Regions from separate parts of the Margalitia sp. FSL K6-0131 genome, predicted to be linked through region 3. Evidence: predicted binding sites of a transcription regulator. Region 3 holds the regulator's gene; each other region holds the start of a gene.

Region 1 (10,661 bases), 1.8 Mb from region 3:
CATAGCATGCACCAAGCCGCAAGGATTTCCGATCAGACTGCTTTTTTCTATATGGGAAAACTAGTTGAATTCGGTGCAACGAAGGATATGTTTACAAATCCAAAGCAAAAGCAAACAGAGGACTATATCTCAGGAAATTTTGGATAATCCATAAACAATTTTATTAAAGTAGGTGAAATAAATGACACTGACAGCTACAGCTTCTATTATTCAAACAGACTCTTTAAATGTATATTACGATGATTTTAAGGCGCTTAAAAACATTCAATTAAACATGAAAGAAAAAGCAGTTACTGCACTTATAGGGCCATCAGGCTGTGGAAAATCTACTTTTCTGCGCACATTAAACCGCATGAATGACTTAATTTCGGGATTTCGGGTGGAAGGAAATATTTTCATCAAAAATGAAAATATTTATGATACGAAAGTGGACGTCGTTGATTTACGCAAGCAAGTAGGCATGGTATTTCAACGACCTAATCCGTTTCCTATGTCTATTTACGATAATGTTGCATACGGCCCGCGCATTCATGGGATTAAAAATAAAGTTGTGTTAGATGAACTAGTAGAGAAGAGCTTAAAAGCCGCTGCACTTTGGGAAGAGGTAAAAGATCGCTTGAATACCTCTGCTATGGGGCTTTCTGGTGGACAGCAGCAACGGCTTGTTATCGCCAGGGTTTTGGCTATTCAGCCGGAAGTTATTTTAATGGATGAGCCTGCAAGCGCACTTGATCCTATTTCTACATCTAAAATTGAGCAGCTTATTTTGGATTTAAAAGAGAAATATACGATTGTTATTGTCACCCACAGTATGCAGCAAGCTGCACGCGTGTCAGACGAAACCGCCTTTTTTCTAAATGGTGAAGTAGTAGAATTCGCCGAAACGAACAAAATTTTTACCAATCCTCAGAAACAACAAACGGAGGATTATATTACCGGCCGATTCGGATAAGGAGCTAGACGTAGACAATTTATCAAAAGGATATTGAAGGGAGAAATGACGGTGGCTAGACGTATTTTTGAGGATCGACTGACAGAGCTGCATGAAAATCTATTGAAAATGGGACTTTTAGTAGAAGAAGCAATTTATAAGGCAATTAAGTCTTTAGTGGAGAAGAATAATGAACTTGCATTAGAAGTTGTTTTGGATGATCAAAATATTAATGATTTAGAATTACAGGTGGAACAAAAATGCTTTGAATTGATTGCAACACAACAGCCAGTAGGAACGGATTTACGCCGTATTGCCACAATGCTCAAAGTATCATCTGACCTCGAACGGATGGGCGACCATGCTGTAAGTATTGCCAAGGCGACCATTCGGTTAAAGGATGAAACGTATATAAAACCTTTAATTGACATTCCTAAAATGGCTGAAATGGTGAAGGAAATGGTTCATGAAGTTTTAAATTCATATGTGGAACTAGACCGCGATGCAGCCGTTGATGTTGCCAAAAAGGATGATATGATAGACAAATACTACTCAAAGATTTTCTTGGAATTAGTAGATATCATGAAAGAAAATCCAGCTTGGATTCATCAAGCCTCACATCTCCTTCTAGTGGCTCAGCATTTAGAAAGAATCGGGGATTATGTTACGAATATTTGTGAGTGGATTGTTTATTTGAAAACAGGCTCCCTTATCGACTTAAATAAATAAAAACTGCTGAACCTCATCCTGGATTTGATGAGGTTTTCTTGATGCTAAGGAATTTATAAAATTGAACCTTGTGGATAACTTTTGGAAAAGTTGTCTACGTCTAGCTTCAAGTGAAATTGGCAGTTCAAATTTCACCAGCGCCTATCGGCTAGTGGATTTCTCCGTCTCCTCCCTACGATAAGTCAACATCAGTTCGTGAACTACCTCACTGTGTTTCCTTTATCTCGAGCCTACGACTACGAAATCCATACGCCGATGGGCAAGGCGCTTGCGCATTTGTTCTTTATATTTTTGGTTTTCCTTCATTTCATGATACAATCACAAGAAATAATTAAAGAGAAGGATGATGATAATGGGTGTTCATCAATATTTTAAAAGTTTATCGGATTTGGAAAAGCTATACCGATGTCCTGGTAAATTTAAATTTCAGGAGCATTCAGTTGCAAGTCATTCTTTCAAGGTAACAAAAATCGCTCAATTTTTTGGAACGGTGGAGGAACAAGCCGGGAACAAAGTAGATTGGAAATCTTTATATGAAAAAGCCTTAAATCATGATTATAATGAGCTTTTTACAGGTGATATTAAAACCCCTGTTAAGTATGCCTCCAAAGAATTACGGGATTTATTTAGTCAAGTCGAGGAACAGATGTCAAAAAAATTTGTTTTAAGAGAGTTTCCCAAGGAATTTCAATCCATCTATTTAGAACGGTTTAAGGAAGGCAAGGATGATACATTAGAAGGAAAAATTTTATCTGTAGCAGATAAAGTTGATTTACTTTATGAATCATTTGGCGAAATTCAAAAGGGTAACCCGGAAAGCTTATTTCAGGAAATCTATGAAGAATCCTTGATGACCATATTAGAATTTAAAGAAATGGTGAGTGTTCAATACTTTTTAAAAGAAATTTTACCTGACATGCTAAATGAAAAATTCATCGAGCATAGTGAATTGAATAGCATTACAAAGAAAATCATTAAAGCAAACCTTTCCGATTAATTTTCACTTTTCCATTACCGAATTTTTGGTTATGATATAAACAGTGAAAGGTGCAAGTGAATTTAGCAATTCAAATTTCACCAGGGGGATGTGTATGATCGAAAAAATAATCGCCGCCATTTTCTTGCCGGGAATACTGGTGGTTTTTTTCGCAAGGGTTACATACAGTAAAATAATTGGACTCCTGTTAACGGTTGGTTTAATTGTTGCTTCTGTCTATAAGGGGTATACTCATACAGAATTACTGTATATTATAGATGCAGCCTCGTTAACAGCCGGATATTTCTTTGCCAATAAATTGGGTCCTAAAAAACATAAAAAACAACAAAATCACAACGCTTAATGCACATAATTATTTGCCGCATTAAGCGTTTTTTCTGCTTTGATTTTACTTGCATTATATAAGGTTGAATAACAGAAAAAAACTTTGATAAATAGTAATGTTGATGTTTGTACCTCTTGTATATTGTGTGGATATATAAGGCTATAAATCAGCAATAAGAAAAACCGAAAATTTGTTCGCTTTTTAGTGGTTAAAAGTTTACTATTTGTGGTAGAATAATGATTATGATCATGTATGGAGTATGACAAAAAAGATATATTTCTAGAATGGATGGGAGGTTAAGGAAATGAACGGTCAATTCGAGCTTATTTCAAAATATCAGCCACAAGGAGATCAGCCGGGGGCAATTAAGCGAATTGTGGATGGGATTCATTCCGGTAAAAGATATCAGACATTGCTTGGAGCCACTGGAACCGGAAAAACATTTACCATTTCGAATGTAATCAAAGAAATAAACCGGCCAACATTGATTATTGCACACAATAAAACATTAGCCGGTCAATTATATAGTGAGTTTAAAGAATTTTTTCCAAATAATGCGGTTGAATATTTTGTAAGCTACTATGATTATTACCAACCAGAAGCTTATGTACCTCAAACTGATACTTATATTGAAAAAGATTCAAGTGTGAATGATGAAATTGATAAATTGCGCCATTCAGCTACATCTTCCTTATTTGAAAGAAATGATGTTGTGATTATTGCCAGCGTTTCGTGTATTTACGGTTTAGGTTCGCCTGAGGAATATCGGGAAATGGTGCTTTCCTTAAGAACTGGAATGGAAATAGAACGGAATCAATTACTTCGAAAGCTTGTAGATATTCAGTATGCAAGAAATGATATTGACTTTCAGCGCGGAACCTTCCGGGTTAGAGGAGATGTTGTAGAGATTTTTCCTGCATCCCGTGACGAACATTGCATCCGCGTAGAATTTTTCGGAGATGAAATTGATCGAATTCGGGAAGTGGATGCATTAACAGGAGAAATTATTGGAGATAGAGATCATGTTGCCATTTTCCCAGCATCCCACTTCGTGACACGTGAAGAGAAAATGCGTGTTGCCATTGAAAATATTGAAAAAGAATTGGAAGAGCGGTTAAAACAGCTGCGTGAAAACGATCGTTTGCTGGAAGCGCAAAGATTGGAGCAACGTACGAGATACGATCTTGAAATGATGAGGGAAATGGGATTTTGCTCTGGAATTGAGAACTATTCAAGGCATTTAACACTGCGCCCTCCAGGCTCGACTCCATATACTTTATTAGACTATTTTCCAAAAGATATGCTGATTGTCGTGGATGAGTCCCATGTGACCCTTCCGCAAATTCGCGGAATGTATAATGGGGACCAGGCAAGGAAACAAGTATTGGTTGACCACGGATTTCGTCTGCCATCTGCACTAGACAATCGCCCGCTTACGTTTGATGAATTTGAGGAGCATATCAGTCAAATTGTGTTTGTTTCTGCAACTCCCGGACCATATGAATTGGAGCATTCACCGGAAATGGTTGAACAAATTATCCGGCCTACTGGATTGCTTGATCCTACCATTGATGTCCGCCCAATTGAGGGACAAATTGATGACCTATTGGGAGAAATTAATGAACGTGTAAAACGTAATGAACGGGTTCTCGTTACAACGTTAACAAAGAAAATGTCCGAGGATTTAACGGATTATTTAAAGGAAGTTGGCATTAAGGTGCAATATTTGCACTCAGAAGTAAAGACGTTGGAACGAATTGAGGTCATTCGCGATCTCCGTCTCGGTAAATATGATGTATTAGTAGGAATCAACCTTCTTCGTGAAGGACTTGATATTCCTGAAGTTTCATTAGTAGCGATCCTTGATGCGGATAAAGAAGGGTTTTTACGATCCGAACGTTCCCTCATACAAACTATTGGCCGTGCTGCCCGTAATGCAAACGGTCAAGTAATTATGTATGCTGATCGCATAACAGATTCAATGGAGAAAGCGATAGAGGAAACAAAACGCAGGCGTACTGTTCAAGAAGAATACAATAAGAAGCATGGCATTACACCTACTACGATTCAAAAGGATATTCATGATATAATCCGTGCAACCCATGCTGCCGAGGAGCAAGAAGAATATGCTCCAAAGGAAAAATCGAGAAAGTTAACGAAACAAGAGAGAGAAACATTAATGGCAAATCTCGAGAAAGAAATGAAAGAGGCCGCAAAGGCGCTTGATTTCGAACGGGCAGCCCAGCTTCGTGACACACTTTTAGAATTGAAAGCGGAAGGATGATGCCTTTATGGCAAAAGATAAAATAATAGTACAGGGAGCAAGGGCCCATAATCTAAAAAATATTGATGTCGAAATACCGCGTGATCAACTTGTCGTTGTTACAGGTCTTTCCGGATCAGGAAAATCATCTCTTGCTTTCGATACGATTTATGCAGAAGGACAAAGACGATATGTAGAATCCTTATCTGCTTATGCAAGGCAGTTTTTAGGACAAATGGATAAGCCGGATGTGGATGCGATTGAAGGCTTATCTCCAGCTATTTCTATTGATCAAAAAACAACAAGCCGCAACCCTCGCTCAACAGTTGGAACCGTAACCGAAATATATGATTACTTACGCCTTTTATTTGCGCGTGTCGGCAGACCAATCTGTCCGAATCATGGGATTGAAATTACCTCTCAAACAGTGGAGCAAATGGTTGATCGTATAATGGAATATCCGGAAAGAACGAAGCTGCAAGTGTTAGCACCCATTGTATCCGGAAGAAAAGGTGCTCACGTTAAGGTATTTGAGGATATTAAAAAGCAAGGATTTGTCAGGGTTAGAGTAAACGGAGAATTACTTGATCTTGGGGAAGATATTAATCTGGAGAAAAATAAAAAACATTCCATCGAAGTGGTAATTGACCGGATTGTTGTAAAAGAGGGTGTTGAAGCCCGCTTGGCGGATTCCTTGGAAACAGCATTGCGGCTAGCGGATGGAAAAGTAATTATTGATGTTATTGGGGAAGAGGAATTGCTCTTCAGTGAACATCTTGCTTGTCCGCATTGCGGTTTTTCCATCGATAAAATGGAACCACGGATGTTTTCTTTTAATAGCCCATTCGGCGCCTGTCCTGAGTGTGATGGTTTAGGAACAAAGCTTGAGGTAGATGTGGAACTCGTTATTCCTAATTGGGATATTTCTTTAAAGGAAAATGCTATTGCTCCATGGGAACCAGTCAGTTCACAATACTATCCGCAGCTTTTAGAAGCAGTCTGCAATCATTATGGGATCGATATGGATATACCTGTAAAGGATATACCGAAGCACCAAATGGAGAAAATTTTATACGGATCAGGTGATGAATCCATTTATTTCCGATATGAGAATGATTTCGGTCAAATAAGGGAAGGAAATATTCGTTTTGAGGGTGTAATCCCAAATGTGGAACGCCGTTACAAAGAAACAAGCTCGGATTATATTCGAGAGCAGATGGAAAAATATATGGCACAACATGCGTGTCCAAAATGTAAAGGTTACAGGCTTAAGCAAGAAACGCTTGCCGTCAAAATTAATCATAAACATATCGGGGAAGTATCTGAGCTTTCCATCGAAAATGCGGATCATTTCTTTAACAGCTTGGAGCTTACAGAAAAAGAAATGAAAATCGCCAACCTAATTCTGCGTGAAATTAGGGAAAGACTAGGGTTTCTTGTTAATGTCGGTTTGGAATATTTGACGTTAAGCAGAGCAGCTGGTACTCTCTCTGGTGGAGAAGCACAAAGGATCCGTCTCGCTACCCAAATTGGTTCCCGTTTAACAGGCGTACTTTATATTCTTGATGAGCCGTCTATCGGCTTACATCAGCGTGATAATGACCGTCTAATTGGTACTTTGAAAAATATGCGTGACATAGGAAATACATTAATTGTCGTAGAACACGATGAAGATACAATGCTTGCGGCAGACTACTTAATTGATATTGGCCCTGGTGCGGGGATTCATGGTGGAGAGATCATTTCTGCAGGCACTCCTGAACAAGTAATGAATGATCCGAAATCATTAACCGGTCAATATTTATCAGGGAAAAAGTTTATTCCTCTTCCGATTGAAAGAAGAAAACCGGATGGACGCTTCATTGAAATTAAAGGAGCAAAGGAAAATAACTTAAAGAATGTAAATGTAAAATTTCCACTCGGAACGTTTATCGCTGTTACAGGTGTTTCAGGCTCCGGAAAAAGTACACTAATAAATGAGATTCTGTATAAGACATTAGCTCAAAGACTATATCGTTCGAAAAGCAAGCCTGGTGAGCATAAAGATATTAAAGGCATCGACTACCTTGAAAAGGTCATTGATATTGATCAATCACCGATCGGCAGAACTCCACGCTCGAACCCAGCAACCTATACTGGAGTATTTGATGATATACGTGATGTTTTTGCCGCCACCAATGAAGCGAAAATTCGCGGATACAAGAAAGGTCGTTTCAGTTTTAATGTTAAGGGAGGACGGTGTGAGGCATGTCGAGGAGACGGGATTATCAAAATCGAAATGCACTTTCTCCCAGATGTCTATGTACCGTGCGAAGTTTGCCATGGAAAACGATATAATCGTGAAACATTAGAAGTAAAGTACAAAGGAAAAAGTATTGCTGAAGTGTTGGATATGACCGTGGAGAATGCTCTTGAATTTTTTGAAAACATCCCAAAAATCAAAAGGAAATTACAAACGATTGCAGATGTTGGATTGGGGTATATTCAACTTGGCCAGCCCGCGACAACTTTATCAGGTGGAGAAGCACAAAGGGTGAAGCTAGCATCTGAACTTTACCGCCGCTCAACTGGCAAGTCTTTCTATATATTAGATGAACCGACAACAGGACTTCATGTAGATGATATTGCTAGACTTCTTGATGTTCTGCAACGATTAGTAGAGAACGGTGATACGGTTCTTGTTATTGAACATAATTTAGATGTCATCAAAACAGTAGATTACATTATTGATTTGGGTCCAGAAGGAGGATCTAATGGGGGAACCATTGTTGCAACAGGCACACCGGAAAAAATTGCCGAGGTTCCGGAATCCTATACGGGAAAATATTTAAAGCCTGTGCTGGACAGAGACGCTATAAGAATGGAAAAAAAGGTTCAAAACCTTGAAAAAGTCACCTCATCTATGTGAAAGCAATTTCGACTTTAAGTCGAAATTGCTTTTTTTCTATGTAAACCAATACTGCAAGATGGTCAATGACAAAGGGCTAACAATAAAATAAAATATTGGTTCAATTAATATATTTGTATAAAATTTTCATTGTTGGATGACGGATGGATAACAATATGGTAATGTAAAACACATATGAATAGAGTGTTCAGAAATTTCCGTTAAAGGAAGCTTACCGATATTTAAGATAAACTGCTAAACTCTATTCTGTGGCAAAGGGGGGAAGAGTATGAAAATCACGGTAATAATCCCAGTATTTAATACGGAGGAATTCTTGCCTGAGTGCATAGAATCCGTGATAAATCAAACATATGAAAATATAGAAATCATAATAGTAGATGATGCATCTACTGACAACTCCAATCGGATTATTAATGAATACTCTAAAATGGATGAAAGAATAAAAATAAGTTCTTTCACTGAAAGAAAAGGTGTTGGTGCTGCTCGAAATTTCGGTTTACGTCAATCAACAGGAGAGTATGTTTATTTCTTGGACAGCGATGATTTTATTGAAAGCGCTACATTACAGAAGCTTATCGAAAATATAAGAGGGTACAAGATTATTTCTGGACGGCAAAAAATAGTGAAGAAGCATAATGATATTTTCCAAAAGGAAAATAATGATAAGGGCTTACTGTTTAAGGATCGTTTTAGACATTTTGGAGGAATGTCTATTATACATCACCTTATTTCTAAAGAATTTATCTTAGCAAACAATTTAACTTTTACGGAGAATGTACATTGCTATACAGAATTACCCATCATTATTTCCTTACTAAAGGGTTTGGAGGAAATTCCGTATTTATCTGATTGTTTATATTTCAAAAGATTAAGAAATGATCCTATCTCAAATCCGGCATTAATGCAATTAGAAAGAGAACAAAGATTACATGACTTTTTAACGATTTATAATGATTTGAGGGATATGGAAAAAGGGGATTCATTCATAACAGATTATTTAGACAAACAATTTCTTAATTTATATAGAAAAGAGGTTGTAATGCTATTCGCGGACAAAGCTAAAATAGCTAATAATTTTAATCTGTTGTCATTTTCTGCTAAAAAGGTTTCTAAACGCATGTTAAAAAACACCAATATGGTGGTGAAACATGAAATTAAATTACTAGCAAAAGGAAAAGAAGAAAAGTATTCCAGATTATTAACATTTCATCACTTTGCTAGAAATTTAAAACGTGCGTTAAAAGGCAGAACAAAAATGTATTATTTTATTTATGACACTATTCTTTTAAAATTACCTATAAAAGAAAAGACCATTATTTTTGAAAGTTTTTTGGGAAAGAACTATTCAGATAGTCCAAAGTACATTTATGAACATATGGTGAAACAAAATATGGATTTTAAGTACATATGGATTTTTAATAAGAAGGTAAAAGATATTCCCGGTAAACATAAGCAAATAAAACGTTTTAGTTTTGCGTATTATTATTACTTAGCGACTGCAAAATACTGGGTCAGTAATTCAAGAATGCCTCTCCATTTAAAAAAAAGATCAGAAAATATTTATCTGCAAACATGGCATGGCACTCCATTGAAAAAACTGGTATTTGATATGAACGATGTATATTCCGCTAATCCAAATTATAAAAAACATTTTTATGAACAATCCAGAAGATGGGATTATCTTATTTCACCAAATCAGTATTCAACAGATATATTTAAAAGAGCCTTTAAATATAATAAAAAAGTTTTAGAATATGGTTATCCTAGAAATGACATTTTATATCATAAAGACCGTAATAGAATTGCCAAAAATATAAAACAAAAATTAGGCATTCCATTAAATAAGAAAGTAGTTTTGTATGCACCTACATGGAGAGATGATGAATATTATGAACCGGGTAAGTATAAATTCAATTTAAGTCTGAATCTCCAGGATATGAAAGAAAAACTTGGTGATCAATATGTTATCCTTTTGCGAATGCACTATTTTATTGCAGACGATATTGAAACAAAAGGCTTGGAGGATTTTGCGCTAAATCTTTCAAAATACAATGATATTGCCGAGCTTTATTTAATATCGGATATTTTGATAACGGATTATTCTTCTGTCTTTTTTGATTACGCAAATTTAAAAAGGCCAATATTATTTTATACGTATGATCTTGAAAAATACCGAGATACCTTAAGAGGATTTTATATTAATATAGAAACGGATGTTCCGGGGCCTCTTCTTCATACATCAGAGGAAGTGATCGATGCTATTCTAAATATCGAGAAAGTGGAAGATGAATATAAGGAACGGTATGAGAACTTCTATAAAGTATATTGCGATTGGGATAATGGGGTAGCTGCCGCAAAGATTGTAGATGAAGTTTTTTGATAATTACGAACAATATTTATAACGAAATTAAGGTTACTTTCAACTTTCCATTACTAAATAAAAGAGAAGAATGTTATTTCTATTAGTTCCTTTTTCAACAATAAAGCTAAAAGTGTCTTATATCATTT
Region 2 (10,661 bases), 560 kb from region 3:
TATCAAAACACTTGCAGTATTTTTTATTATCGCACTTTATAGTATAACTGGTCTTGTCTAATAGAAAATTTCAAATAAATTAATCATCTTAAGGAGGAGCTACAGTGGAAAATAATTTATCTGGAAGAGTCGCTTTTATAACTGGTTCAGCTAGTGGAATTGGTTTAGAAATTGCGGAAACCTTTGCACGTGAAGGTGCTAAGATTGTTATTTCAGATTTAAATGAAGAAAAGAGCGATACAGCAGTTCAAAAACTTAAAGATCAAGGATACTACGCCACCTCTTTTCCATGCGATGTAACAAATGAAGAGAAATTAACCGATGCACTTGACCAAACGATAAAGGAATTTGGCAGACTAGACATTCTTGTCAATAATGCCGGCTTACAGCATGTTTCACCGTTAGAAGAGTTTCCTACAGAGAAATTTGAATTAATGATTAAAATAATGTTAACTGCCCCTTTTACAGCTATTAAACATGTATTTCCGATTATGAAAAAGCAAAAATTTGGGCGGATTCTTAATATGGCCTCAATAAATGGATTAATTGGATTCAGCGGTAAAGCAGCATATAATAGTGCGAAGCATGGGGTGATTGGTCTTACGAAGGTAGCAGCGTTGGAGGGAGCGGAATACGGAATTACTGTTAATGCCTTATGTCCCGGTTATGTTGATACCCCGTTGGTTCGCAATCAGCTGCAAGATTTAGCCAATACGAGAAATGTCCCTTTTGAAAGGGTAATTGAAGAAGTAATCTTTCCGCTAGTCCCGCAAAAAAGACTGTTAGACGTTTCTGAAATTGCGGATTATGCAGCCTTTTTGGTAAGTGAGAAAGCAAGAGGGGTGACAGGTCAAGCGGTTGTACTAGATGGTGGCTATACGGTACAGTGAAAATTTGAAAAATAAAAAAATTCTCCCCTCCTTTGCTATAATAGTTAATATAAAATCTTGAACGGATGGGGAGAAATACGATGAATTTAGGAATCGGCAGACTTCCATTTAAGTGGCTGGATGAAATCGTCAATCTTGCAGCTGAAAGAATTGTCGTTGTTGATCGCGACGGTATTATTCGTTATATTAATCCAGCTTATTGTGAATTTCTTGGAACAACAATTGAGAAAGCAACGGATCAACCGGTACAGGATATTATCGAAAACTCACGAATGCATATTGTAGCGAAAACTGGTCAGGCTGAATTAGCCGCAATTCAGCCTATCAATAACAGTGAAATGATTGCAAATCGCTATCCTTTGTATATAGAGGAAGAATTAGTTGGCGCCGTAGGAACTGTAATGTTTAAAAATCCTCAAGAGTGGTGGGAGTATTCGAAGAAAATCCAGCCAATCCTCGATGAACTAAACTATTATAAAAACAATTTTGAAAAAGGGTTAACTAGTAAATATACATTCTCTGATTTAATTGGGACAAGCCCCGAATTTATAAAATCTAAAAAGCTAGCTGAAAAAATATCGGTCAATCATTCAGCTGTATTATTAATAGGAGAATCGGGAACCGGCAAAGAATTATTTGCCCATGCCATACACCAAAATAGTCCAAGGCAGCATTTCCCATTAGTCCGTATTAATTGCGCTTCCATACCTGAACATCTGCTGGAATCAGAATTATTTGGATATGAGGAAGGCGCTTTTACGGGAGCGAAAAGAGGAGGAAAAAAGGGGAAATTTGAATTAGCAAACTATGGAACTATCTTTTTGGACGAAATAGGTGATATGCCATTAGCTATGCAAAGCAAACTGCTTCGGGTTTTACAAGAAAAAGAAATCGAACGGGTAGGCGGGCAAACACCGATATTTATTGATGTAAGAATTATCGCTGCAACTCACCGAAATTTAGAGAAAATGGTAGAAGAGGGTAAATTCCGTCAAGATTTATACTATCGGCTAAATGTGATAAGAATTGAGATTCCGCCTTTAAAAAATCGAAAGGATGATATACCCGCAATCGCAACAAATCTCCTAAGAAAACTAGAAAATAGATTCCATCGGCAAGGGGTGGAAATGTCTTTCGAAGTTTTAAACAAACTTATGAACCATAAATGGCCGGGAAATATACGCGAATTAGAAAATGTGCTGGAACGTGCCATTAATGTTTTAGAGGGTACCAACAAAATAGAAATGAAACATCTCCCATTATATTTACAAGACGATCAAATCTATATGAATGGATATCAGGTTTTACATAATGAAAATAGTCAAAATAATATAGATGGAATCGAAACTGTTCGTCCATTAAAAGAAACACTAGCCTTTGTGGAAAAACAAGCTATTTTAAAAGCCTTGAAAATTACAAACGGAAATAAGCAAAAAGCAGCAAAGCTATTAGGAATCGGAAAAACAAAATTATATGATAAATGTAAATGGTATCAAATTAAGTAGCATGAAAGGTTGTGCTACTTTTTCTTTTTGAAAAAACATTGAATAGGTTAAAGCGATCCTCTTTTTAGCAGCAAAGCAGGTAAATCGATACTTCATGATCGTTCTGTTATTATTGTGGTTTTAAAGGAAAAATAGTAATCTATTAATAAGAATATATGTTCTGATACGTATTATATCCAGTATTTTTCTCAAATATTGGCGGATGATTATATTATAATAGATACATATCTAGGAACGGTTTGTTTTGAGAGGAGATGAGTAAATATGTCTGTTCGTTTTGTGATTGGGCGTACTGGTACGGGAAAGTCGAAGCTTTTTATGGATGAAATAACGGAAAATCTTAAAGAATCCCCTAGTGGAAATCCGCTTATTTATATTGTTCCGGATCAGATGACATTCTTATCGGAATATCGTCTCATTAATACCCCGGGATTAAAGGGGATGATTCGAGCTCAAGTATTTAGTTTAACGAGGTTGGCTTGGCGAATTTTACAAGAAACTGGCGGTATCAGCAGAACGCATATTTCTAGTGCCGGCCTCAATATGCTTATTCGCAAAATAGTGGAGGATAAGAAGGACCACTTGAAGCTTTTTGGACGAGCAGCAGATAAGACAGGTTTCATTGAACATGTAGAAACGATGTTAACGGAATTCAAACGATATTGTATTAAGCCGGAAGAACTTGCAATAGAAAATCAGGAAGCACCTAATTCATTGAAGGATAAATTACATGATTTAGAGTTGATATATCACCATTTTGAAGAAGCATTACAGGGAAAGTATCTAGATACGGAAGACTATATGAGGCTATTAGCGGAATCTATTGAAAAATCTACTTATCTGCAAGATGCAGAAATATATATTGATGGTTTTCACAGCTTCACCCCGCAAGAATATATGGTGATTGGCCAATTGATGAGGGTCTGTAAACGGGTTTCTATTGCTTTAACACTTGACCAGTCATTTCGCACGGAGGAACCGGATGAATTACATTTATTCCGTATGTCTGGAGAGGCATATCATACACTCTATAAAATGGCGCTGGATGTGCAGGCAGGGGTAGAGGATGATGTTCTTCTTACTTATCCACATCGCTATGAAAATAGGAGTATCCAGTACTTAGAATCTGTATTTGAGAAAAGGCCAGCAAGACCATTCTTAGAGGATACAAAGATGCGTATTTTCCATTCTGCTAACCGCCGGGCGGAAATAGAGGGGATTGCACGAGAAATCCGCAGGCTAGTAAGGACAAAAGGCTATCGCTATATGGATTTTGCTATTCTAGTTCGGAACGGACAAGATTACCAGGATGTGATGGAGACGGTTTTCTATGACTATGAAATTCCTTATTTCATTGATCAAAAGAGACCAATGTTTCACCATCCTTTAATAGAATTGATTCGTTCAACTATAGAAACTATTAATAGTAATTGGCGCTATGAGTCCGTGTTTCGCGCAGTAAAAACCGATTTGCTGTTCCCATTAGAAAGTAATCATCATGACCTCCGAGAAAAAATGGACCGTCTTGAAAACTATGTAATTGCTTATGGGATAAAAGGTAATAAGTGGGTAAGCAAGGAAAGATGGGTATACAGAAGAATCAGGGGGCTTGAATTAGAAAATGTTCCCCAAACAGATGCGGAAAAACAGATGGAACATGAGCTAAATGAATTGCGTTTATTTATTTCAGCACCTATAAATCGATTATCCAGACGGTTAAAAAATGCGAAAAATGGACAAGAGCTCTGTGAAGCCCTATTTCTCTACTTAGAAGAGCTTGATATCCCTGCTAAACTAGAAAAACTCTGTGTCCTAGCGGAAGAAAAAGGCGATCTCGTATCAGCCAGAGAGCATGATCAAGCTTGGAACGCCGTTATCGATTTAATTGATCAATTTGTTGATATATTCGGAGAGGAAAGCATTTCCCTAAAGGAATTTGCTCTCATAATGGATGCCGGATTAGAGGCTATGAGGTTTTCACTCGTTCCTCCTGCAATTGATCAAGTTCTTGTTGCGAACCTTGAATTATCTCGGCTTTCAGATATAAAAGCAGCATTTGTTATTGGTCTTAATGATGGGGTAATGCCGGCAAGAATGAGTGAAGAAGGAATATTAGCTGACTCAGATCGTGAAGCCTTGCTTCAAAATGGAATTAAGATAGCACCTAGCAGCAAAACAAGGCTTCTTGATGAGGAGTTTATTGCCTATAAAGCATTTACGACACCTTCCAATTATTTGTACTTGTCCTATCCCTTAGCTAATGAAGAAGGTAAAGCATTATTGCCATCACCATATTTGAAAAGAATGAAGGAGCTCTTTCCGAATGCACAGGAAACGGTAGTTGTGAATGATCCATCTGAAATAAATTTCTCAGAACAGCTAGAATATGTCTCTCATCCAAATACAGCTATTGCCTTTTTAACTTCACAGCTGCAGCAAAAGAAACGCGGGTACTCTGTACCAGATTTTTGGTGGGATGTTTATAACTACTATATAAAGAGTGCAAAGTGGAAACAGCCAACGGTCCATATCTTATCGAGCCTTTTTTATCAAAATAAAGCTAAGCAGATAACGGAAAAGACAACTAAGGAACTTTATGGTGATAAAATTTTAGCAAGCGTATCAAGGATGGAGCTTTTCCATGGATGTCCGTTCTCACACTTTGCTACACATGGACTGAAACTGAGAGAAAGACAAATATATAAATTGGAAGCACCTGATATCGGTGATTTATTTCACGGTGCATTAAAATGGATATCCGATGAGATTAGGAAGCACGGATTATCATGGTCTTCTTTAACAAAGGATCAATGTAATGCTTTAGCTAAAGAGGCGGTTGCATATTTGGCTCCTAAGCTCCAGCATCAAATCCTTCTTAGCTCTAACCGCCATCATTATATTAAACGAAAGCTTGAGCAAGTAATTGGACGTGCTTCCCTTGTGTTAAGCCAGCAATCGAAGCAAAGCGGCTTTGTACCTATTGGGATGGAGCTTGATTTCGGCGCTAAGTCTGAATTGCCTCCTCTAACCTTTACGCTGAGGAATGGAACAAAAATGGAATTGCAGGGGCGTATTGATCGTGTTGATAAAGCAGAGGATGACAATGGGGTTTATTTAAGAGTAATTGATTATAAGTCAAGCGCTCGAACTCTGGACCTGACAGAAGTGTATTATGGACTGGCATTACAAATGCTTACCTATTTAGATATTGTAGTGACAAACTCCAAAACTTTAGTAGGTACAGATGGTGTACCTGCCGGAGTATTGTATTTCCATCTCCATAATCCGATTGTTAAGAGCAATAAAATTTTAACACTGGAGGAAATAGAAGAAGAGATTTTCAAGAGCTTTAAAATGAAGGGTTTAATGCTAGACGATGCAAACGTGGTTAAATTAATGGATCAATCATTGGAAAGCGGCACCTCAAAAATTGTATCTGCAGAGTTAAAAAAGGATGGAACATTATCAGCTCGATCACAGGTTGCTGGAAAAGAGGATTTTAAAATCCTTCACAACTATGTTCGAAATCTTTATGAAAAATCAGGGAATGCCATTTCTTCCGGTGTTGTGGATATAAATCCATATCAATTGAAAAAACGAACACCTTGTGAATTTTGTTCGTATAAATCCGTTTGCCAATTTGATCAATCTTTAGACGATAACCAATACAGAATTTTAACACCAGAAAAGCCTAATGATTTGCTGAATTTAATTCGAGAGGAGGTTTTGAGTGGTGAAAACAATTATTCCAATTAAGCCTGTAGATTCCACTTGGACGGATGATCAATGGAAGGCCATAATGGCAAAGGATCAAAATATATTAGTTGCCGCTGCAGCCGGATCTGGCAAAACTGCTGTACTAGTGGAAAGAATCATTCAAAAAATCATCGCTAAAGATGATCCGATTGATGTTGATCAATTACTAGTAGTAACGTTCACGAACGCTTCTGCTGCAGAAATGCGTCATCGTATTGGTGAAGCGTTGGAGAAGGAAATAGAAATCGATCCGACCTCAAACAGGTTGAGGAGACAGCTGACATTGTTGAACAGGGCTTCTATTTCCACACTGCATTCGTTTTGTTTGGAGGTTATTCGCAAATATTATTATTTAATAGATATAGACCCGGGTTTTCGAATTGCCGACGAAACAGAAAGAGAGCTGCTTCGGGACGAATGTTTAGACGACTTATTTGAAACGGAGTATGGAAAAGAAAATAATGAGGCTTTCTTCCATCTAGTGGATACTTTTACCAATGACCGCAGTGATGCTGCGTTGCAGGAATTAGTTTGCAAATTGTATGATTTTTCACGGTCTCACCCAAATCCGGATATATGGCTCGATCAATTAGTAGAAATGTATGATGTTTCAGAGGACATGGATATTGATCAACTTCCGTTTATGGAAGCACTTCGTTTTGATATTTCCTTGCAACTTGAAGGAGCTAAAGGAATGCTCGAGGAAGCATATGAAATGACGAAGCTGCCCGGGGGCCCTGCGCCTAGAGCGGAAAACTATTTGGATGATATTGAAGTCATAAGTAAAATCTTGAAAGTGACTGGCGGTTCTTGGAATCAGCTTTATGAAGCAATGAATAATTGGTCATTCGGGCGGGCAAAGCCATGTAAAGGCGATGAATATAACAAAGACCTAGTAAAAGAAGCGGATGATCTAAGAAAAAAAGCGAAAGAAACAATAGAGAAAATTCGTGATGAACTGTTTTCGCGTAAACCTGAGTATTTCTTAAAAGATATGCGCGAGATGAAAGATGTTATTTTTACCCTCGTTTTGACAGTAAAAGAATTTGCCAAAAAGTTTGAGCAAATGAAAATGGAAAAAGGAATGGTGGATTTTACAGATATAGAGCATTACTGTCTTGGCATATTAGGAAAAATGACAGAAACAGGAGAGACCTTAGAGCCGTCTGAGGCAGCGCTTGATTATCGCAACCAATTTAAAGAAGTGTTAGTGGACGAGTATCAGGATACGAATATGGTACAGGAGACCATTTTGAAACTTGTCACTCGTGTAGGGGACGAAAATGGAAATTTATTTATTGTTGGCGATGTTAAACAATCCATTTATCGCTTTCGATTAGCTGAGCCGAACCTTTTTTTAAATAAATATAACCGATTTTCCCCGTCGGGAGAAAACACAGGATTAAGAATCGATTTGTCCAAAAACTTCAGAAGCAGACAAGAGGTATTGGCAGGAACAAATTATCTCTTTAAACAAATCATGGGGGAAAATGTTGGGGAAATAAATTATGATCCTCAAGCCGAGCTTGTAAAGGGCGCTTCATATCCGGAAGATTCCCAATATCCGATAGAATTGGCTTTTATAGATCTGGAAGATAGTAAAGGCGATGATTCGGAAGAGTACACGGAAATGAATGATGAGTTTGATAAAATAGATTTAGAGAAATCTCAGCTTGAGGCGCGTTTCATGGCGCAGAAAATTAAGAAACTAATAAGTGAACAAAAGGAAGTATTCAATCCTAAAACGGGCACCTATCGACCAATTCAATATCGGGATATTGTTATTTTACTTCGTTCCATGTCGTGGGCCCCAGAAATTATGGAGGAGTTTAAGTTAGCTGGAATCCCGATATATGCAAATCTTTCAACGGGATATTTTGAAGCAACAGAAGTGAGTATTGTTATGTCTTTGTTGAAAGTGATTGATAACCCATTTCAGGACATTCCTCTTGCAGGAGTGTTAAGATCTCCTATTGTTGGGTTAGATGAGGAACAATTAGCAACGATTCGCATTCATTCAAAGCAAGGGACATATTATGAAGCGCTTGTATCATTTTTAAAAGAGAGGCCGACAGAAGAAACGGAAGAGATATATGAAAAGCTCAACCGCTTTACCAAAAAGTTAAGTATTTGGCGAGATAATGCAAGGGTGGGTGCCTTAACTGACTTAATCTGGCAAATATATCGGGATACTCATTTTTATGACTTTGTCGGTGGATTACCTGGAGGGAAGCAACGACAGGCAAATCTGAGATCTTTATATGATCGTGCTAGGCAATATGAGTCAACCTCTTTCAGAGGCTTATTCCGATTTTTGCGGTTTATCGAAAGAATGCAAGAAAAAGGAAATGATCTTGGTGCTGCAAGAGCAATAAGTGAACAGGAGGATGTGGTCCGAATGATGACCATTCACTCCAGTAAAGGGTTAGAATTTCCAATTGTCTTTGTTGCCGGTTTATCGCGAAAATTTAACATGATGGATATACAGCATTCGTATTTATTTGATAAAGAATTTGGATTTGCGTGCAAGTATATGAATGTTGAGAAAAGAATTACCTATCCATCATTGCCTCAGCTTGCTTTTAAAAGAAAGAAAAAATTGGAAACTTTATCCGAGGAGATGCGTGTTCTTTATGTCGCATTAACGAGGGCAAAGGAAAAGTTATATTTAGTCAGCACCTTAAAAAGTGCTCAAAAATCGATTGGAAAATGGAAAAAGAATGGATTACATGTTGATTGGCTGTTGAAGGATGACGTAAGAGCAAGAGCAACATCCTATATTGATTGGATAGGACCTGCATTAGTTCGTCATCATGATTCACCACTTGCTGATGGGAAGGAATGTTTGGTAGAGGAAATCTGGAACCATCCATCAAAATGGAAAATTATGATTCATTCAAAAAAAGAATTCATGCAAATGGAAACGGTACAGGCTGAATCGTTGAATTGGAAAGAAACGGTGAAACATGGAGAGGCTATGAGCATACAGACGGAAAATAAAGAACAAATTTACAAAAGGTTGGATTGGTCCTATTTCCATGCTGCTTCCACAATTAGACGTTCGAAACAGTCCGTTTCGGAAGTGAAACGTATGTATGAGGTTCGCGACGATGCTTCTAGTTCGGAAGTAGTGAAAGCTTTTGAAAAGCCAATATCCGGACGTCCGAGATTTATGCGGGAGAAGAAACTTTCTCCAGCTGAAAAGGGGACGGTATTGCACATGGTAATGCAACATGTACCATTACATGAAATGCCGACGATTCATTCCATTGAAATACTACTCGAAGACATGGTGAAAAAGGAGCTTCTCACAAGTGACCAAATTAGTGTGGTGGAGCCGGAAAATGTCGTTCGATTTTTTGAAACAGAGCTAGGACAGCTAATGTTAAAATCGAAAATGGTAAAAAGGGAGGTTCCTTTCAGTTTAGCAGTACCTGCTTCTGAAATGTATCAAGATCATACATTAAAGGATGAGTCTATCCTGATTCAAGGGGTTATCGACTGTTTGATAGAAGAAAAGGACCATATTATTTTGCTTGATTATAAAACAGACGGAATTTATGACCGATTTAAAGGTGGTTTTGAGGAGGCAAAGCCTGTTTTGGAAAAAAGATATAAAACGCAGCTCGATTTTTATGAAAAAGCCCTGCAGGACATTTTACAAAAGTGCGTAAAAGGCAAATATCTTTATTTCTTCGACGGCGGCCATCTCTTACAGTTGGGATAAGGGGACCTGTCCCCCATTCCCACGAAAAAACAAAGGCTTTGATCACTTGTGACAAAGCCTTTTTAATTATTTCCGATAATTGGTTGGTCAAGTACTGAATAATTAAATGTATTATTTAAGCTGAGAAAATTATTGTTAATGACTATTACTCCTGTTGTAAAAGCTCCGGAACCGGAGGATATTTTTGTATTTGATTTTGGAGAAGTAAAGGCAGAATCTCCGAATTGCGTAACTCCGCCGCTCATATTGACAATCTGTAATGGCCCGATAATTGCAGGCATGAAAAACATCCTTTTTTCATTTAGTCTTCATGTTCCACATACTATGCGGAAAGTTTCCAGGACGTTCAACTTTCAGGAGCGCTTTTTAACTGACGAACATGGTGTGTTCTTGCTTCTAGGTAAGCATCTCCAATAGTGCCTATTTGAAAAAGAGAAGCGGTGGATATACCGATAATTCTTACACGATCAACTTTAATTACAGGGTCAATGTTATAACGGTGAAATTGTATATTTTCTGTGATAGGAGGAATTGGTATCAATTCACTAAAAATGGGGAAATCCTCAAAAGGAGCTTCAAATCCAAAAAATAATTCTTCCTCGCGCTGGACGGCAAAGGCTCTCGAATTTGCTTTAATATGAGTGGTATCTCCTACATGAACATTCGAGCTAAAAACGACATCATTAATTTTACATTCTTGAACGACAGAACTTCTAATTCCCTCCATTTCCCCTATCCTCTTGGAGTAAATGGCACGAAAGGTCCAATAATAAGCGATTCTGC
Region 3 (10,661 bases):
AATAGGACACTTTTAGTTGATAAAAAGGAAAATAATATTTCATTTTGATTATGGCAACTGAATAATTTTCGAAACTTTACACAATCTATGCCTGAGGTGAAAAAAATGGAAAATCAAAATTTCAAAGAAAATCTTTCCAATAGCAACGATAATATTATGGAAACGGTAAACGAAACATTTGAGAACATAGCTCAGGATGCTAAAAGTGATGTCCATACAGATAATCAAACGAGTCAACAAAGTAATCAAAATATAATTAATACAATTGATGAAGTAGTAGAAGAATTCAACAGTAATAATCCCTGGAGAGATTAATAAAAAAACACTATTTCTGTTAGGAAATAGTGTTTTTTTATACTATAAGTGAATCGGGAATTCACTCTTTATCCTAATATACTTCTTATTAGGATGCATTATTTCATTTGTTTGTTCATCGCATTCATCATTTGATTGATTTTCTTCTGGGATGGTTTCATACCCATTTGTGTCATCATCATTTTAAGCATTTGTTCATTAATTGGTGGATTTTTCTTTAAGTAGTTCATCATATATTTTCGTGCTATGAAAAATCCAATGGCAATTCCTACAAGTAGTGCCACGACGATTAATAAATATCCCCACCAGGCCATTGCTTTATTTCCTCCTTCATGTTGTCACATTTCAGTGTACTAAATCCTCAACCATTATACAATATTTCATTTATGTTTCAAACGAATTTACGCTCTTTTATCGGTTTTATCCATCCAAAACGCTCATTTTCAATATCAATTGCGAGTAAACGTCCATCAAATTTTCTTAATGCTTCTAAAAAAATTGATTCGGAATCATAGTTTCCCCATGCTTGTATTAAAAGTTTTTGCTCTTCCAATTGAAACTCCACTCCGTTTTCATGAGTATTCCCTTTCATATGATATTTTCTTCCGTCCCAAATTAACTCATTCTTCTTTGCCAGAGATTGATTCATTAAATGATGAATACTTAATATAGGAAGAGGTTTTGTGATATATTTTATTTGTTTTCTAATAATTTCTTTTAGATTCCCACTTACATATAGGTATTGGAAAAATAAATCATAGAACATTCTTTCTCTTCCATAATAGTATTCTGCTACTTCCTTTTCAATTGAATAGATTTGATAGGATCTCATGAAAAATCTCACTCCCGAGTTTTTCTTTCCTATCATTATATAGAAAGAGTAGTGCATTTATTGTCATAAGTTGTTTAAAAATTTTGTTTCTTTTGTCGAAAAAAGACAGAAATCAGAATACCCGTTATATTTTCACATTATCATTAAAACTCTTTTATTTTATAAACTATTCAAAGTCAATGTTGAATGATCGAGTTTATTGATAAAAAGGGACACCATCATACTCTGTTTTCATTAACAGCTCTGAAACCGTGACCATTTCGTATCCAGCTTTCTTTAATTGGGGTAAAATAATTTCTAAAGCTTTGACTGTTCGACTACGGTCGCCACCTCCATCATGCATTAATATGATATCTCCAGGCATTGTGTCTGATAATATATTTTCTGCAATTTTTGATGCCCTTAGTTCTTTCCAGTCTCTAGAGTCCTGATTCCATGTCCAAATAATTACTCGATACCCCGCTTCCCTTGAAGCTTGGATAATTTGTTTATTATAATATCCTCCTATAGGGCGAAAGAATGCTGGGCTTAATCCAGTTGTTTCTTTAATAATTTTTTCTGTCTTTTCCATCTCATGTAACAAATGCTTCTTGGACAAATTGGCTGAAAAATGATGGCTATATGTATGATTAGCAATTTCATGTCCTTGCTTTGCTTCATCCTGCACTATTTCTGGGTATTCCCCTACATGTTCCCCTATAACAAAAAAAGTAGCTTTTGCATTATACTTTTTTAAGAGCTTTAGTATTTGAGTGGTATATAATGGATCTGGACCATCATCAAAAGTTAATGCAACAATTTTTTTAGTTGTCCTTGCATTCCAAATAGCATCGCCAGTTTTTTCAAACTCAAACCTCTTAGTCGATTTGGAAAGAACTGTACCGTTATCAAAAAGTGTAATAGTGATAAAAAGTATTACAATTATCCATATTTTTTTCATAAAGTAATCCTCTCATATACAAAGAGTCATTTACTTTAGATTCCCTTATTTCATCACTTAATATGTCTTTTAAAAAATGGAAAAAAATTTTATATTGAAATCATTCCTTAAGCAAAAAAACACGCATAAATTGCGTGTTTTTTGCTGGATCAAATTCTTATTTTTGAAGTAATGCCTTTATACGACCTACAACATTTTCAACGGTAAATCCGTATTCTTCCATAATTTTTCCGCCTGGCGCAGAAGCACCAAAACCTTCAATTGCAAGGATTTCTCCTTCATCTCCTACATAGCGATCCCATCCGAATGGGGCAGCCATTTCAATAGCAAATCTTTTCTTCACAGATTTCGGAAGAATAGATTCTTTGTATTCTTTACTTTGTTGTTCAAAACGATCCCAAGAAGGCATACTGATGACAGAAGCATCGATATTTTCTTTTTGAAGTACGGCTTGTGCTTCAACTGCAAGATGCACTTCAGAACCTGATGCAAGAATCATCACATCTGGAGTTGTCTTTTGAGACGGAGAAACGATATATGCTCCCTTTTCTACGCCAGTTTGTGCATTTTCTTCTGTTAATTTTAGTGTTGGTAAACCTTGTCTTGTTAAAACTAATGCTGTAGGTTTATCCTTTGATGTTAATGCTGCTCTCCAAGCTGCAGCCGTTTCATTACCATCCGCAGGACGGATAACAGAAATATTCGGCATCGCCCTTAAAGCTGCTAATTGTTCGATCGGTTCATGTGTCGGACCATCTTCACCAACTGCAATACTGTCATGTGTAAATACATAAGTAACAGGCAATTTCATTAATGCTGCAAGACGAATCGCAGGTCGTAAATAATCAGAGAAAACAAAGAACGTTCCGCCATAAACTTTTAATCCGCCATGAAGAGCCATCCCATTCATAGCTGCTCCCATCGCAAACTCACGAACTCCAAACCAGATATTTCGACCATCATAAGATTCCGGTGTGAAATCTTTTTCACCTTTTATCATTGTATTATTGGAACCGGCAAGGTCAGCAGATCCTCCAATAAAGGTAGGAACATTTTTGGCAATGGCATTTAAAACCTCACCACTTGATGCACGGCTTGCAAGGCTTTTGCCCTCTTCATAAACAGGAATATCCTTATCCCAATCTTGAGGAAGTTCCCCATTTAAAGACTGCTCTAGTTGCGAAGCTAGCTCAGGATATTTATTTTTGTATTGCTCAAATAATTGATTCCATTCCTCTTCTTTTTTTGCTCCAGCGTCTACAATTTTTTCATTAAATCTGTCGTAAACCTCAGATGGAACATGGAAATCTTCTTCGAATGTCCATTTATAAAATTCTTTTGTCAATTTTAATTCATCAGCACCAAGTGGAGCACCATGAACTGCGGATTTTCCAGATTTATTTGGAGAACCATATCCGATAACGGTTTTAACCTCAATCATTGTAGGACGAGTAACATCAGATTTCGCCTCTTCAAGTGCCTTAGCAATTTCCTCGAAATTATTACCATCCTCTACACGAATATATTGCCATCCGTAGGATTTAAAACGGCCTTCAACACTTTCTGAAAATGACTTATCTAAATCACCATCTAAAGAAATATCATTAGAATCATACAATACTACTAATCGACCTAATTTCAAATGTGCAGCTAAAGACGCAGCTTCACTTGAAATTCCCTCCATTAAATCGCCATCACCACAAAGTGCATATGTATAATGATTAATTAATTCAAAATTATCCTTATTATAAACACCTGCAATATGACGTTCTGCCATTGCCATCCCTACTGCCATTGCAATACCTTGACCCAATGGACCTGTAGTTGCTTCTACTCCATCAGTATGTCCATATTCCGGATGACCTGGTGTTTTGCTTCCCCATTGACGGAAATTCTTCAATTCATCCATGCCCAAGCCATATCCGGAGAGATGAAGTAAACTATATAAAAGCATAGAACCATGGCCAGCGGATAAAACAAAGCGATCACGATTAAACCATTTTGGATTCTTTGGGTTATGATTCATAAAACGAGTCCATAAAGTATACGCCATTGGAGCTGCCCCCATAGGTAAACCAGGGTGACCCGAATTTGCCTTTTCAATTGCATCGATGGATAGTGTTCTAATAGTCGTAACGGCTAATTGATCTGTATTATCAAACAAATTTCATGCATCCTTTCCTAAATAAAATATATTATCACTGTATTATTATCTTATGTTTAGTACATTAACTCAATAAATTATCATCTATTTTTCATAAATAATTATTAAATCCCAGATGGAACTAGTATTTGAAGCAATAAATTTATTAGACCTAGCATTTAATGGAGTTTTTTATTTTGAAGATCACGAACTTTTTTAGGTGTTACTTCGTCACCATTCGGGTCAAACACCCTGACCTTCTCTATTGTATTTTTCATAGATGAACGAAAAGAATCTAGATATTCTCTTCGTAATTTTGATTGTTCTTTCGCTTCCTCCTTGCTCAAACCTTGCTCCTTCGATTTTTTTGCAAGTTCATTTATTCTCGCTATTTTCTCTTTTGATAGCATAAAGTTACTCCTTTACAGAAGGATAAATATCCTGCCTTTAATCAAAGTAATGTTACTAAAAAAAAAGCCCTTTTTCAAGAAAAGAGCTTTAAAACGTTTGTTATGCTACGATTATAATGTTTGCGTATAATCTTGAAATCTTCTATGCACAGTGGCTTTTGATACATTATAGCCAAAACCTCGCATTGTGGCGGCTATTTCTGCAAACGTAAGGCCATTATTCCTTAATCGGACAATCTCCTCAATAGGGACATCCTTCCGTTCTCTTCCTAATGCATTTCCATTACCATGCAAATTTTTTTCGGGATGATACCCTTTTGCCACTGCTCTTCTCATCCCACGTTTTATTTTTAAATTATGTAATTTACGTTGGTACTCCTCTACCATACTGACGATACTCAGAACCATAGAATCCGACTCAGAAAGCTCTAACTCACCATTATGGTCTAAACTAAATACTTTTACATTTTCTTTATTTAAGCAATGAAGCAATGCAATCTTTGCATTACCCCTTCCAAGTCTTGTTTCATCTTGAATAATAACGGATTCAATTTTATTTGTTTTAATGTTGTCTAACATCTCAAGCACACCTGGCCGATCTAATTCATAGCCGCTAGCTTGATCATGGATAACATTAACAACGGTAAGATTCCATGCTTTTGCAGCTGAAAGCAATTCTTCTTCCTGACGTGCTAAGGATGTTTCTTGTGTTTGTTTTGTTGTACTGACTCGACAATAAATAACTGTATTCATTCATATTACCTACTTTGCATCTGATGCTAATTGTTGTATGTTGTATTCTTTGCTTTTGGTTTTAATTGGAATTATAATGGTCTGTCCTGACTTTATATTTGTAGAAACTAAATGATTTTCATTTTGTACCCATTTAATAAAGTCTGACTTAGTCATACCATTTTCCATTTTATATGTATTTGCTATCGACCACAATGACTGGCCATCTGAAACAGTAATATGCGTATAGTTGTCGGAATGATCATCTAATTGAAATATCATGGTGATTCCGAGGATAAATGAAAGGATAACTAGAATAATAGCATATGAATATTTTTTCCATAACAATGACATTTTACATCCCTCTTTCGAATATATGTTCGCTTTATTGATTTTATTATAATAAGAACATTAGTTTGGTGTCAATATTTTTTTCGAACTTATGTTTGTATATCTGGAAATGTAATGCTATAATGGAATTAATAAAAAGTCGAATTTTCGATTGTTGAGGTGTTAAATATGACAAAACTTTCTAAAAGGCAACAAGATATATTGGATTTTATCAAGCAAGAAGTAAAGCTAAAAGGCTATCCACCATCTGTTCGCGAAATCGGAGAAGCCGTCGGCTTAGCCTCCAGTTCAACTGTACACGGCCATCTTTCCAGACTTGAAAGCAAAGGATTAATTCGTAGAGACCCAACCAAACCAAGAGCGATAGAAGTTCTAGATTTAATGAATGATTCAATCCCTCAGCAAATAGTAGTAAATGTACCTTTAGTAGGAAAAGTTACGGCCGGAATGCCAATAACAGCTATAGAAAACGTTGAAGAATATTTCCCTTTGCCTGAACATTTAGCACCTGGCGATGAGAATGTATTTATGTTGGAGATAGTTGGGGAAAGTATGATTGAGGCAGGCATATTAGATGGAGATTATGTTATAGTTCGCCAACAGCAGACTGCAAACAACGGTGATATAGTGGTGGCAATGACAGAAGAGGACGAAGCAACGGTTAAAAGATTTTTTAAAGAAAAAGATTATATTCGTTTGCAGCCTGAAAATTCAACAATGGAACCGATTATTTTACCAAATGTAATTATTTTAGGAAAAGTAATCGGACTATATCGACAAGTAATTCATTAAAAGAAAAACCCAAAAGGTTAGAAATACATTTCTTGCCTTTTGGGTTAAATAATATTTTAGTAGACTTATTTATCACTTTTCGCCATATTTTTGGTTCCACTATATAATCCGCTTGCGGATAAACCTAGCATTAAACCAACAATTATTCCTTGTTTTATACTAGTTCCTAAATAAAATATTCCAAATAACAGTCCTAGGATTACAGCTAAGAATGGCGAATATTTTTTTGGCAATCCTGCTCTCTTAAATAACTCCACCACCCCAAGAATTAACGGAATAATGGCAACATCATAGATCTCAAACACTTTATACCACCTCCGGTTTTCTCATAATATTATCTTATGCTCGTCCCCTATACCTTGATGATTTCTCTTAAAATATTTTATTATTATTTTGACTTTAAGCTTGTACATTCAACCAAAATAATAAACATTAATCTTCAAATAAGATTATGGGAGTTTGGCCGCCAACTTATATATAATCCAATGATAAAAAAAAAGCGCCAAATACAAGGCGCTATGTAACTCAATTGTTTTTTAATTGTTGTTTGATGGCCTCATCTCTCTCGCCGCCATCTGATAACTCTTCGGAAAACTCATGTTCTTTTTGTTCGTTAGAAATAAACTTGGAGGACTTCAATACTTCCGATGGAATATTATTATTAGGAGCCGCATCATCATTCCATTTCATATACTTTCACTCCTTTTCTTTTAGTATTTGCTGTAAATACAAAATCATGCACTTATCATAATAGAAAAATTAGGAGTTTATTATTGCTGTAATATTCGAACCTAATTGAACCCCTCTAAACACCAGTGGTATCAAGGGGGGCATCTATTCTTACATGCTTAATTAATGTATTCTTTCCCAAGAAGAAAATTGCGTACAAGAACAAGTTTTTATCTCAAACAATTTAAGGATAGAACCTTACATTTTTCCCATTAAGAAATTTTTCGACGATTTAGTAAGTCCTAGAAAAAAGAACAATATTTAATAATATGAACAATACTACAATTAATACGAAGGAACTTCTGTTGAATTACAATAAAGTTGTTTATTTTTAAACCGCCAAATGCGTATTCCCCGTCCATTTTAATGGACGGGGAAGAATAAAGTTTTTTAATTTTTAGATTAATTATCGAATAACACTTTAAACAAGTAACAATAAAGTCGTTTAAATTTTGGAGTTATAAGCCCTTCCAAGTGAGGATGGGTTAAAAAATTTAATTATTCGTGTATTCCTCTTTAAGTATGCTGTATATTTCTAAATCAACAACTCCTTTGTCTGACCATAAAGAAGCTTGTCTTAACAATCCTTCTTTCATAAATCCGTTTTTCAAGAGGACTTTCTTTGAGATCTCGTTTGCAGGCATCACCTCTGCTTGAATTCTGTTAATATTAACTTCTTCAAATAAAAATTTTACTAACGTATGAACGGATTCGGTTGCAATGCCCTTACCCCAATAATCTTCTGCCAAATAATAACCAATAGTTACCACGTTCACTTTTTGGTTAAAGTCCATAGATTCCAAAATTCCAACCAATTTATTACTTTGATTCTTCTGAAAGATACCCCACTTGACTCTTCTTTTTTTATCGTAATCCTTATCAAAATGACCAATCATCTTACTTACCGTTTGTAAGTTATGTCTGGGAATCATTCCGCAATATTTGAATACTTTGTCATTGTCGTAAATCGAATATAATTCTTGTAAGTGTACCTCTTCGATTTTTTTTAATATCAGATTCGTAGATTCCAATACTGGAAAACCCGCGAAAACTTTTTCAATATTTATGTTACTTCCTCCCTTAGGTTAAACCTCAATTGGTATGTAAATCTTCATTTTCATTTCATTCGGAATTGCAGAATTTAAGACATCCGTTATTCCTTATTTGTACTGAAAACATTCCTAAACAATCTGGCCCAATTCTTGAGTAAACCTACTTGTTATCGCTTCTCTTCTTAAAGGCTTCTACTCCTAACTCAGAGTCACTATTCGATAATACTTTTTCAATGGTTCCCTCTTTCGGAGTTGAACTTATTAAAGTCAGTTTTTAGCATTCCGAATACAATACTATCGGTCCACTCATTTTTATTCCAAAAGTCTTGTATAAAGTGAGCTTCTTTTCTCATCCCAACCCTTCTACATAATTTTTCTGATGCTGTATTTCGTGCATCTAGATTCGCTTGAATACGGTGGACTTGTACAACTTCAAATAAATGGTTTATTAGTGCAATAACAGCCTCTGTTGCATATCCTTGTCCAGACACAGATTTTGAAAATGTATAACCAATTTCAACAGTATCTTTCATATCTGTGTACCTAATAGATAAATCGCCAATTACTTTACCGTCCATTAAGACCGCTAAGCTCAAGGCATTTTCCTTTGTTAATTGATTATTATTTAATTTCTTATCAAATTCCCTTTCTTTATTTTCATGGGTCCATTTATCATGCAAAAGATATTGACATGTTGAGTCATCATTATAGATATCATAAACGTCATTCAGATGATGTTTTTCAAATGTTTTAATCAGTAGCCGGTTAGTTTCAATTTTCATTAAATTACCTCCTTAAGACAGGAATATCCATACGAATATATGGCACAACTTTTATATTCAATTATGCAACAATTTGGCCATTATTGGAATAAAACGTTTGAAATTTTTAAACAACTTTATTGTCATTCAACAACTGCCACCATAAGTTGTTCCGCCATAGCTATAACCAGATCCACAATACATAAGTTTTTCACATCCAATATATTAATTTTATAACCATTGTTTCATTAATAAGCTCTGCCAGTGGAAGATGTACCTACTATGATAAGAAGAATAAACAATACTACTATATAAGCTAAAGCTACTCCCATTCCTGAAGCTCCTATCTAAACACCTCCTACTCATAAAATGGATGCTATCAGCTTCTCCACTATTAAAATATGTAAATTCTAATGCTATGGAATGGACAAACGGTATAAAATAATAGAAAATCCATGTTTGTCTAAAAGATTTAAGCTCAATGAGCAAAAGCGTATGCTATAAAACATACGCTTTTTTGGAGGTGATCTTTATGGTGCCAGTGGAGGATATGGCTAATATAAATTATGTAAAACATTATTAATCTGTTTGGACGAGTGTATAAGTAATTATAGATTTTAAATAAAATATATGAATGGCCATAGTAAAAATACACTCCGTATTAGTCCTATTATAATTTCTTTTTTAACAAACGGGAACTATTTTACGCAGTTAAAAGAACTCAAATATGCTGATATTCTTATATCCTTAGTCGGTAAGCCGCAGTCTTTATCTTCTATATCTACACTAATCCACAGGTCCAATCGCTAAAACATTATTTTTGCTAAATGTGCGAAAAACTAGTTTCGTGTGAAGCAATAAGCACTAATAAAATTTTCCCTGACTTTTTCAGCCTTAACTAATTAAGGTTTTGAGATGTAAGTGCTTATCTTAGATTTAGATAACGCAGTAAGGAATTAATACCACCTTATGTTATTAATATTGTAATGTTTTTTATGAAGAGTTTATTTAATGATAGATGAACTAGGGTTAAAATATCAATTTTTAAAATTTTTCACTTTCAATATTTACTCGTCCAAACTGTTTTTTCATTTATGCATATTTTATATTATCCGTATCCTCTATAAGCACATATATAACACCTCCAAAAAAAGCGTATGTTTTATAGCATACGCTTTTCTCTAGTTAAGGCAAAAATCTATTAGACATATTGAGGATTTATCTATTATTTTATACGTTTGTCCATTTCAAACTAATCAAATTTACATAGTGTATAAGAGGGTAACTTATCGTTATCCAAGTATTATGCAGGGGGTGTTAAGTATGGGAGGAACTGGAATGGGATTTGCTTTAATTGTAGTATTGTTCATTCTGCTTATCATTGTAGGAACTTCTTTCTCTGGAGGCGGTTATTAAATTCCAAAATCGTAACAAATATTTAAGATGCCGGAGGTGAGTAATAGATGTATTGCGGATCTGGTTATAGCTATGGCGGAACATCATACGGTGGAAGTTCTTTTGTTTTAATCGTAGTATTATTTATTTTGTTAATCATTGTATTATCTACATGGTGTTAATATTTAGACTATCAAATCCTACTTTAA

Evidence for each region. Region 3 encodes LexA, which represses DNA repair genes until DNA is damaged. Its sites were predicted from a motif close to CGAACATATGTTCG; they were not measured.
Region 1: uvrB (excinuclease ABC subunit UvrB) is a predicted target of LexA. The motif match lies at 3,166-3,179, and genes of this name have one in related genera.
Region 2: addB (helicase-exonuclease AddAB subunit AddB) is a predicted target of LexA. The motif match lies at 2,544-2,557, and genes of this name have one in related genera.

The regions. Positions count from the first base shown of each region.
Region 1 covers NZ_JBBOZS010000001.1:1,506,386-1,517,046, forward strand. The annotation lists gene pstB (phosphate ABC transporter ATP-binding protein PstB) at 1-147, shown strand, start outside; gene pstB (phosphate ABC transporter ATP-binding protein PstB) at 182-952, shown strand; gene phoU (phosphate signaling complex protein PhoU) at 1,004-1,660, shown strand; gene NSQ59_RS07130 (HD domain-containing protein) at 2,013-2,657, shown strand; gene NSQ59_RS07135 (CsbA family protein) at 2,752-3,000, shown strand; gene uvrB (excinuclease ABC subunit UvrB) at 3,287-5,266, shown strand; gene uvrA (excinuclease ABC subunit UvrA) at 5,274-8,153, shown strand; gene NSQ59_RS07150 (bifunctional glycosyltransferase/CDP-glycerol:glycerophosphate glycerophosphotransferase) at 8,422-10,533, shown strand.
Region 2 covers NZ_JBBOZS010000001.1:3,840,449-3,851,109, reverse strand. The annotation lists gene NSQ59_RS18930 (GntP family permease) at 1-61, shown strand, start outside; gene NSQ59_RS18925 (3-hydroxybutyrate dehydrogenase) at 105-890, shown strand; gene NSQ59_RS18920 (sigma-54 interaction domain-containing protein) at 971-2,395, shown strand; gene addB (helicase-exonuclease AddAB subunit AddB) at 2,660-6,151, shown strand; gene addA (helicase-exonuclease AddAB subunit AddA) at 6,129-9,878, shown strand; gene NSQ59_RS18905 (spore germination protein) at 9,941-10,159, opposite strand; gene NSQ59_RS18900 (spore germination protein GerPE) at 10,225-10,605, opposite strand; gene NSQ59_RS18895 (spore gernimation protein GerPD) at 10,611-10,661, opposite strand, start outside.
Region 3 covers NZ_JBBOZS010000001.1:3,277,376-3,288,036, forward strand. The annotation lists gene NSQ59_RS16070 (hypothetical protein) at 106-315, shown strand; gene NSQ59_RS16075 (YneF family protein) at 414-629, opposite strand; gene sirA (sporulation inhibitor of replication protein SirA) at 707-1,147, opposite strand; gene NSQ59_RS16085 (polysaccharide deacetylase family protein) at 1,344-2,087, opposite strand; gene tkt (transketolase) at 2,245-4,251, opposite strand; gene NSQ59_RS16095 (DUF896 domain-containing protein) at 4,410-4,640, opposite strand; gene NSQ59_RS16100 (YneB family resolvase-like protein) at 4,752-5,393, opposite strand; gene yneA (cell division suppressor protein YneA) at 5,403-5,726, opposite strand; gene lexA (transcriptional repressor LexA) at 5,892-6,515, shown strand; gene NSQ59_RS16115 (hypothetical protein) at 6,581-6,820, opposite strand; gene NSQ59_RS16120 (hypothetical protein) at 7,041-7,205, opposite strand; partial or broken gene NSQ59_RS27970 (YjcZ family sporulation protein) at 7,477-7,545, opposite strand; gene NSQ59_RS16125 (GNAT family N-acetyltransferase) at 7,739-8,311, opposite strand; gene NSQ59_RS16130 (GNAT family N-acetyltransferase) at 8,527-9,078, opposite strand; gene NSQ59_RS16135 (YjcZ family sporulation protein) at 9,306-9,389, opposite strand; gene NSQ59_RS16140 (YjcZ family sporulation protein) at 10,396-10,473, shown strand; gene NSQ59_RS16145 (YjcZ family sporulation protein) at 10,521-10,634, shown strand.